DNA from 4 places in the Bradyrhizobium sp. USDA 4510 genome. Region 2 is predicted to be linked to each of the others. Evidence: riboswitches for the same ligand, from Rfam matches in the RefSeq annotation. Region 2 holds a riboswitch; each other region holds the start of a gene.
What was found. A riboswitch is a leader RNA that binds a small molecule or an ion and turns the genes downstream of it on or off. The one in region 2 is predicted to bind cobalamin.
Positions count from the first base shown of each region.

Region 1: it holds a riboswitch for cobalamin, as region 2 does, so the genes downstream of both, ACVMDN_RS11075 (DUF1636 family protein) here and metE (5-methyltetrahydropteroyltriglutamate--homocysteine S-methyltransferase) in region 2, are expected to answer to the same signal.
Region 3: it holds a riboswitch for cobalamin, as region 2 does, so the genes downstream of both, ACVMDN_RS02305 (ribonucleoside-diphosphate reductase subunit alpha) here and metE (5-methyltetrahydropteroyltriglutamate--homocysteine S-methyltransferase) in region 2, are expected to answer to the same signal.
Region 4: it holds a riboswitch for cobalamin, as region 2 does, so the genes downstream of both, ACVMDN_RS33195 (TonB-dependent receptor) here and metE (5-methyltetrahydropteroyltriglutamate--homocysteine S-methyltransferase) in region 2, are expected to answer to the same signal.

Region 1 covers NZ_JBSSBT010000001.1:2,503,690-2,508,378, forward strand. The annotation lists gene ACVMDN_RS11060 (IS4 family transposase) at 1-31, opposite strand, end outside; gene ACVMDN_RS11065 (cobyric acid synthase) at 168-1,616, opposite strand; gene cobO (cob(I)yrinic acid a,c-diamide adenosyltransferase) at 1,628-2,281, opposite strand; cobalamin riboswitch at 2,318-2,529, shown strand; gene ACVMDN_RS11075 (DUF1636 family protein) at 2,624-2,998, shown strand; gene cobW (cobalamin biosynthesis protein CobW) at 2,995-4,029, shown strand; gene cobN (cobaltochelatase subunit CobN) at 4,029-4,689, shown strand, end outside.
Region 2 covers NZ_JBSSBT010000001.1:1,275,770-1,280,458, forward strand. The annotation lists gene ACVMDN_RS05655 (nodulate formation efficiency C protein) at 514-1,362, opposite strand; gene ACVMDN_RS05660 (hypothetical protein) at 1,931-2,194, opposite strand; cobalamin riboswitch at 2,707-2,906, shown strand; gene metE (5-methyltetrahydropteroyltriglutamate--homocysteine S-methyltransferase) at 3,008-4,689, shown strand, end outside.
Region 3 covers NZ_JBSSBT010000001.1:484,026-488,714, forward strand. The annotation lists gene ACVMDN_RS02290 (HrpF/NolX family T3SS translocon protein) at 1-280, opposite strand, end outside; gene ACVMDN_RS02295 (nodulation protein NolB) at 1,003-1,215, shown strand; gene ACVMDN_RS02300 (class I SAM-dependent methyltransferase) at 1,393-2,349, shown strand; cobalamin riboswitch at 2,752-2,966, shown strand; gene ACVMDN_RS02305 (ribonucleoside-diphosphate reductase subunit alpha) at 3,129-4,689, shown strand, end outside.
Region 4 covers NZ_JBSSBT010000001.1:7,107,007-7,111,695, forward strand. The annotation lists gene ACVMDN_RS33195 (TonB-dependent receptor) at 1-2,032, opposite strand, end outside; cobalamin riboswitch at 2,141-2,336, opposite strand; gene ACVMDN_RS33200 (CobW family GTP-binding protein) at 2,564-3,493, opposite strand; gene ACVMDN_RS33205 (amidohydrolase family protein) at 3,495-4,689, opposite strand, start outside.

The sequences.
Region 1 (4,689 bases), 1.2 Mb from region 2:
GCCTTCCAAAAATGCTACCGCGATATCGCATGCTCGGCCCTCTGTGTCTCGACAACCAGAAAAGACCGATTTGCCTCGGTCCTGCCGAGCATGCACCGCGACACAGTGAATCATTCCCCGGACACCCCTGCCGCACGCGGGGCGAGGTGAGAAGGAATCATCTCGCTTTAACGCGCCAGCGCGAGCAGGCCTTCGACATCGAGATGGGTCTCGATGTGCTCGGCAAGCGCGTCGAGCGCGCTCTCGACCCTGGCGCCGTAGGGCTGATCAGCCGCCGCGATGTCGAGTTGCGCGAGGAAAGCCTTGCGAAATTCGTCCGAGGCGAACAGGCCGTGCAGATAGCTGCCGTGAGCGCGCCCATCTGCGGAAACCGCGCCCTCAGCCGTACCGTCGAATGATGCAAAAGGCCGCGCGCGATCCGGGCCGTCGGTGCGCCCGATATGGATTTCATAGGCGTTGATCGGCTGGCTGGTCGCAGCATGCACCGCGCTGACGCGCGTCAGCGTCTTGTGTTCGGTCATGGTGGTCGTGACATCGAGCAGCCCGAGGCCGCGTGTTTCGCCGGCGGGCCCCTCGATCCCTTCAGGGTCGGCGACGCTGTGTCCAAGCATCTGGTATCCGCCGCACAGGCCGAGGACATGGCCGCCGCGGCGATGATGCGCGAGGAGGTCGATGTCCCAGCCCTGCGCGCGCAGGAAGGCGAGATCGCCGCGGGTCGATTTCGAGCCGGGCAGGATGACGAGCTTCGCATCACCCGGGATGGCTTCGCCCGGACGTACCATCACGAGATCGACGCCGGGCTCGAGCTTCAGGGGATCGAGGTCGTCGAAATTGGCGATCCGCGACAACGCAAGGAATGCGATCTTGTGCTGGCCGGGCTTGCGCGCCTCGCCGAGCCCGAGCGCATCTTCGGCCGGAAGCTCGCCGGCGCGGACGAACCAGGGCAGCACGCCAAATCCGCGCCAGACGGTGCGCTCTTCGATCAAGCGATAGCCGTCATCGAACAATGTCGGATCGCCGCGGAATTTGTTGATGACAAAGCCCTGGATCATCGCCGCATCGTCAGGGTCGATCACCGTCTTGATGCCGACGAGCTGCGCGATCACGCCGCCGCGGTCGATGTCGCCGACCAGCACCACTGGCACGTCGGCTTTGCGCGCAAAACCCATATTGGCGATATCGGACTTGCGTAAGTTAACCTCGGCGGGACTGCCGGCGCCCTCGACCAGCACCAGATCGGCGCGCTGCTTCAGGCGCGCAAAACTCTCCAGCACCGCGCCCATCAGCGATGGTTTCATGCCGGCATATTCGCGCGCGCGTGCGGTGGCGATCCGTTTGCCGTGCACGATGACCTGGGCGCCGACATCGGTCTCGGGCTTCAGCAGCACCGGGTTCATGTCGGTGTGCGGCTCGACGCCGGCGGCGAGCGCCTGCAACGCCTGTGCGCGGCCGATCTCGCCGCCATCGACGGTCACCGCGGCGTTGTTCGACATGTTCTGCGGCTTGAACGGCAGCACGCGCAGGCCGCGCCGTCTCGCGGCGCGGGCGAGGCCGGCGACGATGAGCGATTTGCCCACGTCCGAGCCGGCTCCCTGGATCATCAATGCGCGCGCCATCGTGATGCCCGTCAGAACTCGACGCCCGGCTGGGCCTTGATGCCGGAGCGGAACGGATGCTTTACCAGCGTCATCTCGGTGACGAGATCGGCAATCTCGATCAGCTCCTCCTTGGCGTTGCGCCCGGTGAGCACGACATGGGTCATCGGCGGCTTCGACGTGGTCAGGAAGTCGACGACATCGGCGATCGCAAGGTAATCGTAGCGTAGCGCGATGTTGATCTCGTCGAGCACGACCATGCGCAGGCTCGGGTCTGCGATCAGCTGCTTGGCCTTTTTCCAGCCGGCTTGCGCTGCCGCGATGTCGCGGGCGCGATCCTGCGTCTCCCAGGTAAAGCCTTCGCCCATTGCGTGGAATTGACAGAGATCGCCGAAATGCCCGGTGAGCAGGCGGCGCTCGCCGGTATCCCAGGCGCCCTTGATGAACTGCACCACGGCGCAGGGAAAGCCGTGCGCCACACAGCGCACGATCATGCCGAACGCGGAGGACGATTTTCCTTTGCCGGCGCCGGTATGAACGATGATCAGGCCCTTTTCACCGCTCTTGGTCGCCATGATGCGGTCGCGGGCGGCCTTCTTTTTCGCCATCTTGTCCGCGTGGCGCGCATCCGGCGAAAGATCGGTGCCGACGGCGCCGTCTTCAGCGCCCTTTCCATCAGAAGTCATCACATTCCTTCGGCTTGACAAGTGCGAGGCTTGGACGAATGGTGGTCCTGCGTTGGTTCCTGTCCTACGACAGGCGAAGAGGGAATGCGATAGGGCTCCGCTAAATCGGGCCCGAAGCGCAGCCGCCCCCGCGACCGTGACCGGAGAGATGCCCAAGCCACTGATTCCATACGGAGTCGGGAAGGTGGGCATCGAAGGGTAAAACCTGCTCCGCAAGCCGGGAGACCTGCCAACGCAGCATGTTGTGAAACCGGCGGACGGGGTGTTCCGCGACGGGGAACGAACCTGTCCAAAATCGGTTCGTGTGCCTCATCGCTTCCCGCTGTCAATCCAGGAAGGGCGATGAGCGTTACACTTCATGTCTGCATCACCTGCCGCGCCGGCCAGACGCCGGCGGAAGGTGAGCTCGCGCCCGGTGCACGCCTGCATGCCGCGCTTGTCGAGGCCGGCGTGCCTGATGACGTCAATCTGGTTCCCGTCGCATGCCTGTCGGCCTGCAGCCAGGGTTGCTCGGTCGCGCTCAGCGCGCCGGGGCGCTGGTCCTATGTCTACGGCCGACTGTCCGCTGATAATGCCGCGGATGTGATCGCCGGTGCCTCCGCCTATGCGGCGGCGCCCGACGGCATCGTGCCGTGGCGCAGCCGTCCGGAAATCTTCCGCAAGCAATCGCTCGCCCGCATTCCACCTCTTCCCGTCGTGCCGGAGGCCGCAGAATGACCACGCTCGCCAAAATTCCGGTCACCGTCGTGACCGGCTTTCTCGGCTCCGGCAAGACGACGCTGATCCAGCATCTGATCCGCAATGCCAACGGCAAGAAGCTCGCGGTGCTGGTCAACGAATTCGGCAGCGAAGGCGTCGACGGCGACATCCTGAAGTCGTGCGCCGACGCCAATTGTCCGGCCGAGAACATCGTCGAACTCGCCAATGGCTGTATCTGCTGCACCGTCGCCGACGATTTCATCCCGGCGATGGAGCAGTTGCTGGCGCGGAACGTGAAGCCCGATCACATCGTGATCGAAACTTCCGGGCTCGCGCTGCCGAAGCCGCTGCTGAAAGCGTTCGACTGGCCGGAGATCCGTTCGCGGATCACGGTCGACGGCGTGATCGCGCTCGCCGACGCCGAGGCCGTCGCCGCCGGCCGTTTTGCGCCTGATCCGGCCGCGGTGGATGCGCAGCGTGCGGCGGACGACAATCTCGACCACGAGACGCCGCTGTCGGAAGTGTTCGAGGACCAGATCGCATGTGCCGATATCGTGCTGCTGACCAAGGCGGACCTCGCGGGGGCGGAGGGGATCAAGGCAGCGAAAGAGGTGATCGCGGCCGAGATGCCGCGCGAGGTGCCGATGTTGCCCGTCGTCGACGGCACGATCGACGCGCGCGTAATCCTCGGGCTCGGGGCGGCGGCGGAAAGCGATCTCGCGGCGCGGCCGTCGCATCACGATGGCGAGGAGGAACACGAGCACGACGATTTCAATTCCGTCGTGATCGATCTTCCGGAAGTTTCGGATGTCGACGCGCTGGTCGCCTCGATCAAGGGGCTGGCGCGCGAGCAGAACGTGCTGCGCGCCAAGGGCTACATCGCGGTCGAAGGCAAGCCGATGCGGCTGTTGGTGCAATCGGTCGGCGAGCGGGTGCGGCATCAGTTCGACATGCCCTGGGGCGCCCGGGCGCGGCAGTCGAAGCTCGTCGTGATCGGCGAACATGCCGACATCGATGAAGCCGCGATCAGGGCACGGCTTGGTGTCTGATGCACGTCGTCTTCCGCGAGAGCCGCGGCCTTGAGGAGACCGCGACGCCAAGGGACCTCGGCCAGGATCCGGCCGATCTCGTGGTGTTGTCGTTTTCCGACAGCGATCTTGCTGCCTTCGCGGCCGGCTGGCGGCGCGGCCGTGCTGCGCTGCCGTCGCTGCGGCTCGCCAATCTCGCGGAGCTGCGCCATCCGCTGTCGGTCGATACCTATATCGAGCGGACGCTCTCGCACGCCCGCGGCATTCTGGTGCGGCTGATCGGCGGCGAGCCCTATTGGTCATACGGGCTGGCCGCGGTGCATCGGCTGGCGAAGGAGCGCGGCATTGCCCTGGTGGTGCTGCCGGCGGATGGCCGCGACGATCTGCGGCTCGATGAATTCTCGACCTTGCCGGTCTCGACGCTGCGCCGTCTGAAGGTGCTGTGCGACAAGGGCGGCCCGGTTGCCGCGCAGGCCGTGATCGCGCAACTGGCGCTGGCGTCCGGACTCTATGCCGGGCCGGTGGTCGGCGAGATCGATCTTCCCGAGATCGGCGTCTACGATTCCCGGCGCGGTGCCATCACGGCGTTGCCGGCACCGGACGGCCGGCCGCGCGTGCTGGTGACGTTCTATCGTTCCTACCTCGCGGCAGGCGATACGGCGCCGGTCGATGCATTGATCG
Region 2 (4,689 bases):
ACGGTCCATCCATTGCGCACGGCTGCGGAGCTCCTCGCCGGGGGTACTCGGGAAAGGCGCCCGCCGCCATCAAGAATGCCGGCGTCGCTATCACTGCCCCGTTCCCGGGTACCCATTTAACCGGTCTCGTCGCTGCACTCGGTCCCGCGTGCCGCCTTCGGCGTCGCTATGCTCACGCTCCTGCGGGTGCCATTTTCCGTTGAAGCGATGCGCTGCGCGCACGCCTGCTGGGCGAAGTCCGCTGCAGAATGGGATTTCGAGCTGGCCTCGTCGTAGATTGGCGTCCGCGCACCGCGTATGTGCGGGGAAGGCTAAATCGGTTCTCGTAAGCCGGCACGTGGTCGTCTGATCATAGCATCGATTTCTCGCACAATGAGCCGCGAGCAACAGTGCTGTGTGCCTTTTCCTGTGACAAGCTGCGAGAGAGGCTGCCGGTCTGTTGCAAAGACAGAACAGCACACGTCAACGTTTCCGAGCGTGTGTGCTTTGGCCGCTACTCAGAGGCGCTCAGCGTCAAGGAGCTGCGCCGCGATCTTGCTCTGTGCGATCATTGGCCGAGGCCTTTCGCGCCCTCTCTATTGTTTCTCGTTTATTTGGCTCTATGCGATCGAACCAAGAGCCTGCAGGAAAGGCTGCGATACGTTTGGCAAAAAAAGATTGAGGCTCCCAATCTTGTCCTTCGCTTTTCTCGAAAGCGATGACGCCGTTGCGAGTAAAATAATGGGGCCCTGGGATCTTGCAGTTCACCAAAAGCAGAACGCGCCAAAGATCACCCTTTTTCGTCGGTTTGTCATTCGGTTTCGCCGCGTAATCCACCGCAACGGGCTCAATGATATGGCACCGGCCGTGCCGCAGAAGATTGCCGAGCTTGCCTTGTGCGGTCGTTACGAAGTTGAAGTTAACAGGATCGTGCAGAAAGCGAAGATTTGCGTCCCTTTCGCCATCGGTGACCTCACTGGCGATCAACGAGAGCGCAAAGGCGCGCCAGCCCAATTCAATCGGCTTGGCATATGGCGACGCAAGTCTGATCGTTCCGTCGGTCGCGATCTTCCAAGTGATTGCGTACTGTTCGTCTGATTTGTTGTCTTGGTGCCTGGTCCACGAAAAGTACACATACTCTGTTCGGTCAATTGCTTCAGCGACTCCCCACGACCGAGGGACGAAGTGAGCCACCTTCGAGACCTTGGAGATGATTTGTTCTATAGTCTCGCCGTCTTGCGCTCGCCACGTTGACTTGACCCTTTCGACAGGCGCGCTGTCGTTGGCGCGAACGTTGCTGTTTGTCGCTGCCAGCCCGGCCAGGCAGATCAGCGATCGACCGAGACAGAACCAAAGCACGCGCGTTCCAGACATTCTCTTCATTGCTGCCGGCCTATCTGGTTCTCATCCACGCGTCAATTCCAAAGCGGACAATCTTCGACGTGCTCTACGAGATCGCTAGAAGTTAGCGGCAACGTGACGCGAGCACCTGCTGATGTCCCGCGCAAGCAGGCGCTGTCCCTCGATGTCACGCGCCGCTAACTTCAGTGGTCAGCCAAAGCTTCAACTTGCAATGCTGGACCAGCCCAGGAGGAGAAGCCTGGGCAAGCGAGGACTTGCATTCTTCGTGCCAGGCAATAGCAGGCAGTTCGCACCAGATTTGTGCCGCCTTTGTCGACTTCCCGACCTGCGCACCTTATTTATGTTGCCATTAAGCCTATTCGCAGCGACTTTCGTGGCTCATTCCTGTCACGCACTGGATCTCCGAGCAGCGCAGTTTTGAAAGCCTCGCTGCCAGAAGCCAGACGACAATTGAGTGCAGGTTTGCCGCCATCGAACCGGTGTGGTCCGGGTTCGTTGCCGCTGCTGCCAAGGTCGAGAGTGCCTCAACCGGTTGTGCAAGGCGCTTTATGGCCACAACGAGGCGAAGCCGCCCATCAGCGGCGAGCGATTAGGAATTGGCGCTCGCAAGTTCAAAAGTCAGGCAGACGATGGGACGACGACATTCGCCGCTCGCGTGATGGCCCGCTTCGTGACCGGCGTCTATCAGTTCGTCGCCGTAGTCAACATTTGGAAGAGCCGCGCTTCCATGCAGTCGTACCGACCGGGCAAGAAGGCCAAGCCCCTCGGGTTGAGCTAGCTTCGGCTTGAACTGCTCAAAACGTTCGAGAGCATCTGTCTGACGGCCGGGTTCATAAGTGGCCTTGCTATCCACCCGAACAGGCCGACCGCAAAGACGGCAGCAGCAAAGACGCCGAGGGCACTCCAAACAGCCATTTTCATTGCGAGCTACTCTTTTCGTTGGTGATTCACTATGCTTGCTTTTCGCAGTATCGCCAAAAAACGTCCGCATGGCGCCTACCAGGATTGGTCGTAGATCAACATGCTCGCTGAGTATGCCGGCGGATTTAGCGTATAGCGCGCCTATTCACACTGGTTGTTGGTGGAGAAAGGGGGACTTATCGAAGGGTGCTCGATGAATGTTTGAAAGCTGGATCGCGTGAAGAGCGTCCTGTCTCGGCACCGTGACCTTCATCGCCCAGGCCGCATTCGTCTCTTCCATGATCTGACACGCGGTCCGACGCCAACGCGCCTCGCAGATGGTCACCCCGATATCTGTGATTGGAGAGTGGCTTCAACGTCGCGATCAAGAGTGGCCGTGCATCGTCAACACGTAGGAGACGTCGCAGCATCAATTTGAGAGGTTGACGGCGGAGTTGTCTTGCCGATAATCCAAGTCGTCGAGGTGCTCCGGTTCCTGCTTGATCCGGAGCTAAGAGGGAAGCCGGTGATGCCGGCGCTGCCCCCGCAACTGTGAGCGGCGAGCCGCTGTCCAACAGAGTCACTGAAGCCTGCGCGGCTTCGGGAAGGCCGGACAGTGGCGATGACCCGCGAGCCAGGAGACCTGCCCCGACAATATGTTCGTCCACGGGCGGGGTGTCCCGGTGGTGCGCCAAGCAGCCGTCGCTCGCGCGACGTCTCCTGCCTGCGTCCGCCATGGCCTTTGCCCCCAACATGGGTTAACGCTATGTCTCTTCTCTCGCTTCCGGTTGCCACGCTCGGAACGCCGCGCATCGGTCCAAGACGCGAGCTTAAACTCGCGCTCGAAAGCTATTGGGCCGGAAGAATCAGCGAACAGCAATTGCTCGAGGACGCAGCCGGCCTACGTGCGGCGAACTGGGCGCGCCAGAAATCCCTCGGTGTCACCATCATTCCGTCGAACGATTTCTCGCTATACGATCAGGTGCTCGACACCAGTGTCATGGTCGGCGCCATCCCGGAAGTCTATGCCTCGAAAGCCGAGCCTGCTTCTCTCAAGACGTATTTCGCCATGGCACGCGGTTCACAAAGCGGCAGTCAGGATGCGAGTTGCGGTCACGGACCTCGCGGCTATGGCGCACCCGCGCAGGAGATGACCAAGTGGTTCGATACCAACTACCACTACATGGTTCCGGAATTTCATCGGGGGCAGACTTTCAGACTCTCCTCTCGCAAGCCTATCGAGGAGTATGAGGAAGCCAAGGCCCTTGGCTTTCAGACGCGCCCTGTCCTGATCGGTCCGGCCACTTTCTTGAAGCTAGGCAAGAGTGCGGATCCCGCGATCCAGCCACTGTCACTCCTGGATGACCTGATACCGATCTATATCAAGGTTCTGCAGGAATTGGCCAAACGCGGAGCAGAATGGGTTCAATTTGACGAGCCCTGTATGGTCCTTGATCTGGATCAGGGGGCAAAAAAATCTTTGCTGCATGCCTATGACCGGCTCGCCAAGGAAGGGCCGGCCATCAAGATCATGGTTGCCAGCTATTTTGGCCACCTTGGCGACAATCTTCACACCGCCTTGCGCCTACCTGTTGCCGGCCTGCATGTCGATCTGGTTCGGGCGCCGGAGTTATTGGATCAGATCATTGCTGCCGGGCGAAGTGAACTCGTCATGTCACTCGGCGTGATAGACGGTCGCAATGTGTGGCGGACGAATTTGTCGGCGCTGCGCCAGCGGCTCGATCCCGCCATTGCGAAGCTCGGCAAGGATCGCGTACAGATCGCCCCATCCTGTTCGCTGCTTCACGTGCCGGTCGATGTTGAACTCGAAACGGAGCTTGCTTCCGATGTCAAGAGCTGGCTTGCGTTCTCGGTTCAGAAGATTCGCGAGCTTGCGACCTTGGCACGGGCACTCGCAGGCGATCAGGATGTTGCCGACGCTCTTGCGGAATCGGAGCGCGTTACCACCCGCCGCGGAACTTCCCCGAAGATCCGTGACGCCAATGTCGCCGTCCGGATGAGTGCGATCAATCAGACCATGCGACGGCGCGTCAGCCCATTTGCCAGCCGTGCCGAGATCCAACGCAAGCGCTTCAAACTGCCGGCGTTTCCGACCACGACGATCGGATCGTTTCCGCAGACCGCAGAGGTGCGTAATGCCCGCGCGGCGCACGCGAGAGGCTCGATGAGCGACGGGCAATACGACAAGTTTCTCAAGGAGGAGACTGCGCGTGTTGTCCGTTGGCAGGAGGACATTGGCCTGGACGTGCTCGTGCACGGCGAGTTTGAGCGCAATGACATGGTGCAGTACTTCGGCGAGCAACTCGCCGGCTTCGCATTTACCAAAAACGGCTGGGTACAATCCTATGGCTCGCGCTGCGTTCGGCCACCGATCCTGTTTGGCGACGTCTCGCGGCCGAAGCCGATCACCGTGGACTGGTGGCGCTA
Region 3 (4,689 bases), 790 kb from region 2:
CAGAGACAATCTGCAGTTCCGCATTAGTCAGCGTGCCACCATTCCAGGTGATCCTTGAGCTTTGTACGGGTGCCTCCGCAATGATTGGGCTGCTCGCAGCACAGGACGGCTGTGGGTCATCCTGATATGCATCCAGTGCCGCCCTAATCTCTGGTGGAAGAATACTCCGCGTCTCCCGCGTGAGTTCCTCTGTCAGTTGCTGGGCTGCGTCTGTCGGCACCGGCTCCTGCGGTGCGGAATGATCGCTAGTCGCGTCCTTCGACGCGAGGCTGACCAACATCGCCTGAAAGCTGGAAAAGTCCTGCGCCGAAGAGGGCGGGGCGGGCATTCCGGGTAAAGCCACAGTTGAATTGGCGGTTGGCGATAGGTCGACTGACATTATACGTTCTCCGATTTAAGGGTGCACCACAAGACGGTCACCTAGTTGCGGCCCGAGATCGCGACGAACAAGGAGTGTTGAGCGGCAGAGTTCAACAGGTCCTACCACTTGCATCCTGTTGCTCGGTGCGCCTCCAGCGCTCAGTTCCGCGACCATCCATGGGGACACCGCCGTCTTCACGCCGTATGCTAGGACGGACAAGCTTTCGAGAAGCTGACGGCGCTCAGACGATTTCGACACGATTGATGACATGGCCTTGCCAGTAAGGCCGGACGGATTTTCAATGCCGGTGTCAGCTTTGTATGGTTGCGTTGACTTGGCCTGGTGCAATTCCCGTCTGCCGATCCGCAGCATTCGTTGATTTGGTCTAACGATCTCGCAAGATCTCCGGAGCATCTCAAGATGGGGCACTGGTTTCGCGCTCGATGATCATCAGGTGACGAAGGCTCGTCAGCTTTCGGTCAGCTTGCGTTTCTAGGGTGCTGGCCCATTCGCGCTCACGAAGGTGCCAATCTCATCACGTGACAAAACGGTTCTTCTCATGTTGCCTGCCGTTGCCTCGATCTCTCTCAACCCGGCTGAATGGTTCTCCAGCGGCTGTTTATCGGTGCGGGACCAGTTTCATGATAGTCTTGCGCAGGCAGCTTCGAAGCAAGGTGCAGCTTCGTGGGCCTGCCGCCTGGCATCCGGCAGGTAAACCGGAAGGTAGGGATCATTTCGATTCGGCCTTGACGAACCTGTGGGATGTTGGCGATCGCGTCATTCAGGTTTCGCTCATCTCCAAGGGCGCCGGCGCCGTCAGCTTATCTCTGAATAAGCTTCTATCGGTGGGCTGAGCGGGCTGATGGTTTCTTCGCACAACAGCAGGATCGCTCGCGCCGCGACGCGCAGAGGGGGTGATGCGCTTGTTCACTTGCCACTTCTGCTACCGCATCGGCGGATGTAAGGGCCTACACCCTATATAACCAAAGTGCAGGCGGGTACGAAGGCAACAGCCGTCGAGCTGCTTGCAAATGAGAGGAGACATTGCGTTGCGGATAGATTTCTCGCGCATCAATCGGTCTAAAGCTGCATTCCACGATATTTATGCTTCGGATGATCCGAGGGCATATTTCTCGGTCCTCGGAGACCTGGATTATATGATACCGGACGTGGCTGAGCCGGTTGTGCGCCAAATACTGGCAGCGAAAGCTTCGGCCACCGGCCTCAAGCCCGTCGTGCTCGATGTTGGTTGTTCGTACGGTATCAATGCAGCGGTGCATCGCTTTCCGCTGACCTTCGCGGGCTTGCGTCACCGCTACGCCCGGCGTGAGATGAGAGCGATCAGCTCTGAGACATTGGTGAGTCTCGATCGCAGTTTCTATGCAGCCTGGCCTGATGTCGGGTTGGCACGCTTTATCGGCCTCGATGTGTCGGCAGCGGCGGTCAGCTATGCGAAGAATGTTGGCCTTTTAGAGCAGGGCATTGTCGCTGACCTTGAAAAGGAGGCGCTATCGATGGACAGCGCGCGCATTCTCCGCTCCGTGGATGTTATCATGTCGACCGGATGCATCGGCTACGTTACCGAGAAGACGTTCGGCGAGATTCTCGATGCGGCAGAGAAGCAACCATGGATCATCTCCTTCGTGCTACGAATGTTCCCATTTGAATCGCTCGCCGCGACGTTCGCAAACCGTGGTCTTGTGACAGAACGTCTTGCCGGCGCAACGTTTATCCAGCGTCGCTTTCGCGATGCTGAAGAATTTGAGAGCTGTTTGGCCAGCTTGGCGGCCCTTGGCGTGGATGCCACCGGCCTCGAATCGGAAGGGCTGTTTCACGCCGATCTGATCTTGTCTCGCCCCGAGGCGGATGCGCGCGCCATGCCTTTGGAAGACATTGTCACTGTCGCCAGCGGCAGGGGACGGCCGATCGGACCCCGTTACGTTCATGTTGAAAGTAAGGAGGGCTTGCAGGTCGCGCTGGAGCCGTGACAGGCGTGGGACCACTGTGCAGCGCGATTCGGTTCGGGGCTGGATGCAAGGCCATTCCGGTCGACGGCGCGCCAGAGCCGATGTTGTTCGCCCGCGAGTGGATAACGAATTCGTCCAGATGCCATTGGTCGCGGCGAGCAGGAGCGCTGCGAATCAAATCAAGCGTCTGGCCGAATTGCTCCTCTACTGACGCGCCGTTTCTTAGATTCCATCAATGCGACGTGCGAGCCAGGAATTCCCTCGACCTTTGCGCAGGCTTGACGGAAACCGGTAATGCAGCCCAACGGCATATCCAATCACCTGCAGCAGAAGCCGACAGCGGCGACAAAGTCGTCCGGGCTTCGGTATGTTTTTGCGTTTCAATCTGGATCTCCCCAGTTGACGAATCCCGGCGAGTAGTGCCTATGTCTAGCCAGTCACGGTCTTCTGGCCCCAACATTTTGTAGGTCGGAAGCTAAGAGGGAACCCGGTGCGCCGAACGGCTACTCCGGGGCTGCCCCCGCAACTGTAAGCGGCGAGCGGTTGTCATCATGGTCACTGGCGCAGCACAGCGCCGGGAAGGCCGACAGCCGCGGCGACCCGCGAGCCAGGAGACCTGCCGCGACTGAACGAAAGTCCTCGGGCGGGGTGCCCCGTTGGGTCGCTTGCAGCCGGAGACGTTTGACCGGTTTCCTCGCAAGTCATCCGCGCAGTCCCCCCCGCCTAACATCGCGGGGTTGCCGATGTCGCCGTCTTACGATTTCGATCAGCATGGTCATCTCATTGAGGAGCCGGCGCGCGTGAGGTCGCAGCCATTGCAGGCAGAGCCCAGCGCGCCTGAGTTGTGTCTTGTGCCGCCGCCGTCGCCGGCCCCGCTGCCGTACCCCCTTGCGCCATCGCCAAAGCCGGCCGATCTCAAGCTCGATCGGACGCGCGACGACCTGTTGACGCCGTTCGGCAAGCTGACGCTGAGCGACCGTTATCTGCTCGCCGGCGAAATGATCCAGGACATGTTCGCGCGGGTGTCTTGCGCCTTCGCGGATGATGTTGCGCATGCCCAACGTCTCTACGATGCGATGTCTCGGCTGTGGTTCATGCCAGCCACACCGGTGCTCTCCAACGGCGGCACGACGCGCGGCCTGCCGATTTCCTGCTTCCTTAACTCGGTGTCGGACTCGCTCGAAGGCATCGTGGGCACCTGGAACGAGAACGTATGGCTTGCCTCTAACGGTGGCGGCATCGGCACCTACTGGGGCAATGTTCGCTCGATCGGCGAGCAGGTGAAGGGCGGCGTTACCTCAGGCATCATCCCGTTCATCCACGTCATGGACGGCCTGACGTTGGCGATCAGCCAGGGCTCGTTACGGCGCGGCTCGGCTGCGGTCTATCTCGATATCCACCATCCCGAGATCGAGGAGTTCCTCGAGATCCGCAAGGCGTCCGGCGACTTCAACCGCAAGAGTCTCAACCTGCATCACGGCATCAACGTCACCGATGAGTTCATGCGTGCCGTAGGCGCCGGCACTGCGTTCGCTCTGCGCAGTCCGAAGACCAAGGAGGTTATCCGCGAAATCGACGCCCGCCAGCTGTGGCAACGCATCCTGGAGAACCGGCTGCAGACGGGGGAGCCTTATCTCTTGTTCATCGATACAGTGAACCGCGCGCTCCCCAAGCACCAGCGCGAGCTCGGCCTCAAGGTCTCAACGTCCAACCTGTGCAGCGAAATTACCCTGCCGACCGGCATCGATCATCGCGACGAGGAGCGTACCGCCGTGTGCTGCCTGTCGTCGCTCAACCTCGAGACCTGGGACCAGTGGAACGAGGAGCCTGGCTTCATCGAGGACGTCATGCGCTTCCTCGACAACGTGCTGACCCACTTCATCACGGTGGCGCCGGGCGTCATGAAGCGTGCCCGCTACGCCGCCTTGCGTGAGCGTTCCGTCGGCCTTGGCGTCATGGGCTTCCACTCGTTCCTGCAGGCCAAGAGCATTCCGATGGAAAGCGTCGTGGCCAAGTCGTTCAATCTGAACATGTTCCGGAAAATCCGTCGCGATGCTGATGCGGCATCCGTGACGCTCGCGCGCGAGCGGGGGCCGTGCCCGGATGCCCTGGAACGAGGCGTGATGGCCCGCTTCAGCCATAAGATCGCGATCGCGCCGACCGCCTCGATAAGCATTATCTGCGGCGGCACCAGCGCTTGTGTAGAACCCATCCCGGCCAACATCTACACCCATAAGACCTTGTCCGGCGCCATCTCGGTGCGTAATCGGCATCTCGCCAAGCTGCTGGCCGCCAAGGGCGCCAATACTTCGGCGATCTGGCAGTCCATCATCGCCGCCGAGGGTTCGGTCGCCCATCTCG
Region 4 (4,689 bases), 5.8 Mb from region 2:
ACCAGTTGGGCGCGAAGTCCCAGGTCAGCCAGACGTTCGAGACCTGCTGCGGCACGTTGACCGGGACATTGCCGTTGAAGCTGACGATCTTGCCGCCGACCACCTGGCTGTTGTTGTCGTATCTGGCGCGCAACAGCGCAAGATTGGCGTCGACGCGCCAGCCGTCGCTCAGTGCGAGCCCGATCGATCCTTCGACCCCGCGGGATGATTGCTGGCCGATCTGCAATGCCAGGCCGCCGGTGGGATTGCCGGGATCGGGAATCGTGAGCCCGGTCTTGACGATCTCGTAGGCAGCCAGCGTCCACTCGCCGCGGCCGCCCCAGAACGATTGCTTGACCCCGATCTCGGTCTGCTTGCCGGTCGCAAGCTGGAATGTCTTCTGCGTGGTCGACAGTGAGATCAGATTGCTGACCGGATCGACGCCGACCGCGTACTGGCCATAGAACGCGAGGTTCTTGATCGGCTCGTAAACGAGGCCCGCGCGCCAGCTAGTGCCCGATAGCGTCGTCTCAAAACTGTTTGCCGGCGTCTTGTAGTCGGTGCGGTCCACTTCGGGGCGATCATACCTGACCCCGGTCACCAGCGACAACTGATCGGTCAGCGAGAGCCGATCCTCGGCGAACAGCGCGTATTGATTGACGATCGCGTTGAAGCCCGGCGTGGTCGCCGTCGTCGTGGCGAAGAACGATCCGGGATCGAACACATAAGGATTGACCGACGACGCGCCGCCATAGGGCGAGTTGTTGGTATGGGTGAAGTCGATCCGGTTGACGTCGAACCCGGCGACGACCTGGTTCGCAAGGCCGAACACGTGGCCGCTGAAGGTCGTATCCATCCGGTTGCCGAGCTGCTTCTGGTCGTGGAATATCTCGATATAGCTCGTGCGATCGATCAGCTGGGTCTTCGGATTCCAGGTGTAGTTCTCGATGTCGCGCCAGTGCCGCTCGCTGGTCAGGTAATACAGCGTGTTGTTGACCTTGATGCCGTCGGCGACGTCCCACTCGGTCTTGAACCGGGTCCAGCTGTCCTGATAGCGGATCGCGCTGTCCGCTGCATTGTAGTTCTTGAAGCGCAGCGCGTCCTGGATCGCGCCGTTGATCAGCGGCGTGCCGAAATAGCGCGACGGGCTGCGATCGCCGTAATCTTCCGAGAGCGTGAAGGCGAGATTGTCCGACGCCTGCACCCGCACGGCAGCGGAGACCACCGCGTTCGAGGTCTTGTCGCGATCGACCCAGCTGTCCGACATGTTGCCGGTGGCGTTGATGCGGTACGACACATTGGGATTGATCGGACCGGTGCTGTCCACCGAGAGCCGCCGCGTCATGTTGCTGTCGAGCGAAACCTCGGCCTCGTTATAGGGCGTGCTCTGCGGCTTCTTCGGAATCACGTTGATGACGCCGCCGATCGCGCCTTCGCCGTACAGCACCGAGGCCGGGCCGCGCAGCACTTCGATGCGCTGCGTCGACCAGGTGTCATAGGGGAACGTCAGCGTGCCGGAGCCGATATAGAAGCGCGTGCCGTCATACAGCGTCATCACCGAGTTGCTGCCGGCAAAGCCGCGGGTGCTGAACGACAGGCCGCCATTGCCTGGCGCCGGCGTTGCGACGAACCCGGCCGCGTCCTGGGTGACGGCATCGAGCACATTATGCTGGCCGCGTTCAGCGATGGTCTGCGCCGTGATGATCTCGACGCTGGCCGGCGTCTGCAGCGGCGTCAGGTTGAGACGACTGCCGGTGCCGCCCTGCGTGGTGGCATTGAGCGTCGGCGATGCCGATCCCGGTACGCCCGACGCCGCGACGCGCGGGGCGTTGCCGGCTGTTGCAGGCCTCGGCCGTGGCCGCGCCGCAGCGGTCATGTCACGGCTGCGCGCCGCAGGCTTCGGCTTTGGCGCAGCGGAAGGCGCGACCTCAATCGGATCGAGCCTGGTTGGTGGCGGCGTTTGTGCCGAGCCTTCGGCCGGCAACAACAATGATGACAGGGAGCAGAGAAGACCGAGGCGCCATTTGCGCGCAACGGGAGAGGACGGAGACATGAAAAGGACTCGCGGTAACGTGGCACGTCACCGCGAACGTGGACTGGCGCATTGCCAAAAAAGGCAGTGCTCCGATCCCACCAGGACGCCCCCGCCCGATGTGCTCGCGTGTGACCACGACTGACGGCAGGTCTCCTGGCTCACGGGTCATCGCCTGTCGACGCCTTCCCGGGCCTGATGGCCCAGTGGCAAATTGACGAAAGGCTCGCCGTTTACAGTTGCGGGGACAGCTGCGGCATTGGGGTTACCCTCGCACCGCATTCCCTTTTGATCCCCGAAGGGAACCGTCGGCAAAAACGATAGGTGCTGGCTGCAGAGCTGTCAATTCGATGCGATTGTCGCAGACCTGCTTTGCGGGTGATGCTGCGGCGATGACACAGCGACGTCGAGGGCTGACGCCGAAAAGCAACCCGTCATCCTGAGGAGCGCGGCACGCGCGTCTCGAAGGATGCACGGCCCGGCTGGCGGCCGATTCATCCTTCGAGACGCCGCTTCGCGGCTCCTCAGGATGACGGGAAACGTAGGTTCGCGTCACTGAGCCTCGACGCATCCCTGCATCACCTCATCAATCTCCGCGCGTGACAGCGCACCCATCTCGGCGATGAACACGATGCGCGTGCGCGGCACGCCGGGCGACGGGACGCCGCCCGCAGCCAAGGTCGCGCGGCCGCCGGCGAGTTGAAGCACGGTCAGCCGCCCGGGCTGCTCCACCGTCTCGAACAATCCCTTCGCCCGCGCCAGCTTCGGCGCCAGTCTGCCGATCGCCTGCTGCAAGCGCGGCAGCACGACGGGCCGCTCCGAGGTCCAGCTCAGCGTGTCGAAGCGATCGGACGACGGCCGTCGCGGCGCGGTCTCGCGCGGCGCCGACACATGATCGAGGTCCGCTGGGAACAGCAGCGCGGCCGGCACCTCGCCATGCAAGGCATCGACCACCACGGCCGCCGGACGCACCGCGCGCACGGCGTCGCGGATCGCGGCGCACGCAGCGGCGTCAGTCAGATCGACCTTGCTCAGCGCCACCACATCCGCCGCCCGGAGCTGCGAGCGCAGCAGCGCATCGTTCAGCATCGCCGCAGGCTGCGTCGCGTCGACCACGCACAGCACGGTCTCCAGCGGCGCCTCCTTCCAGATCACGGGATCCATCAGGTTGCGCACGATGTCGGCGGGATCGGCGATCCCGCTGGTCTCGATCACGATGAATTCGGGACGCGGATCACGCCGCAGCAACGTGGCGAGCGTGCGCAGCAGGTCGCCCTCCAGCGTGCAGCAGATGCAGCCATTGCTCAGGCTGACCACGCCGTCGCTGGCGCCGGCGATCAGCTCGGCGTCGATATTGATCGCACCGAAATCGTTGACCACGGCGGCGATGCGCCGCCCTTGCGCATGCGCCAGCAGATGGTTGACGACCGTGGTCTTGCCCGCCCCGAGGAAGCCCGCGACCAGCAGGATCGGGACCGGCACCTCAGCCCCCCGTGATAGGCCGGCGCACCGGCCGGCCGGGACGCGCCGCGACATCGAGCACACCATCGCTGATCAGCGGCTGGCCGCTGACCACGAGATGCCGCACGCCCTCCGCCGGACGATTCATCGCCGAGAAGGTCGCGCGATCGCTCAGCGTCTCGTAGTCGAACACCACAACATCGGCGTCGGCGCCGACCTGCAGCCGGCCCTTGGCCCGCATCGCCGGCGTGCTCGCCGACAGGATCTCGGCCGGGATCAGCGCGCATTTGCGGATGCCCTCGAGCAGCGACACTTTCTTGCGCTCGCGCACCCATTCACGGATGAAGCGGGTGAAGCAGCCGGCCGAGCGCGGATGCGAGGTGGCATCGTCGGGCAGCGGCCAGGCGTCGCCGCTGTAGGGGCGGCCGTCCGACAGCGTCCACGGCATCGCGTCGGAGGCGATCGCGCCGCCCGGATACAGCACCGCCATATCGAGCAGATCGCGATGATGCGCGTTGTTCTCGATGTCGAGCACATGCCACAGCACCAAGGTCGAGGGCTCTTCGGCCTGTGCCGCCAGCAGCTCCTCGCGGCTGCCGAAGCGGTGACCGTCGGTCACGCGCTGCACCGAATCGTAGCCGAGGCCGTTGCGCTCCTCGAATTTCGGATCGCTGAAGAAGGTCGCCGCCAGCACGGTCGAGCCGGTGCCGTAGGGATAGGCCTCCACCGTGATCGGCAGGCCCTGCGCCTGCGCTTTCGCGATCAGCGCGACACAGCGCTCGATATCCGTCTTGCTCGACGAGTTGAAGTGGCAGATGTGCATATGCGCGCCGGTGGCGCCGGCATAGCCGATCAGGCGGATATAGGCTTCCGCCGCGCTCTCGGGATCGATCCGCGACATGTAGGCGACGTGGGTGAAGGTCGGCACCGCATGATCCGCCGCGAGCTGGCACACCGCGGTCAATTCCTGCACGCCGGCGCCCGGCGCATAGGCGTTGAGAATGCCGATGCCGATGCCGCCCTCATTCAGTCCGTTGGCGAGGCGCTCCAGGATGCCGCCGACTTCGCCTTCGGTCGCGACGTTTTCGATCCAGCGGCGATCGCGCATCGCGGCACCAAACGATTCCAGCGAGCTCTCCGAATTCGAGCCGGTCATCGCACCGATGCGCGCGAAGGCCCAGTTGGCGGCGGCGCCGTAGTTCAGCACCCTGCCCTTC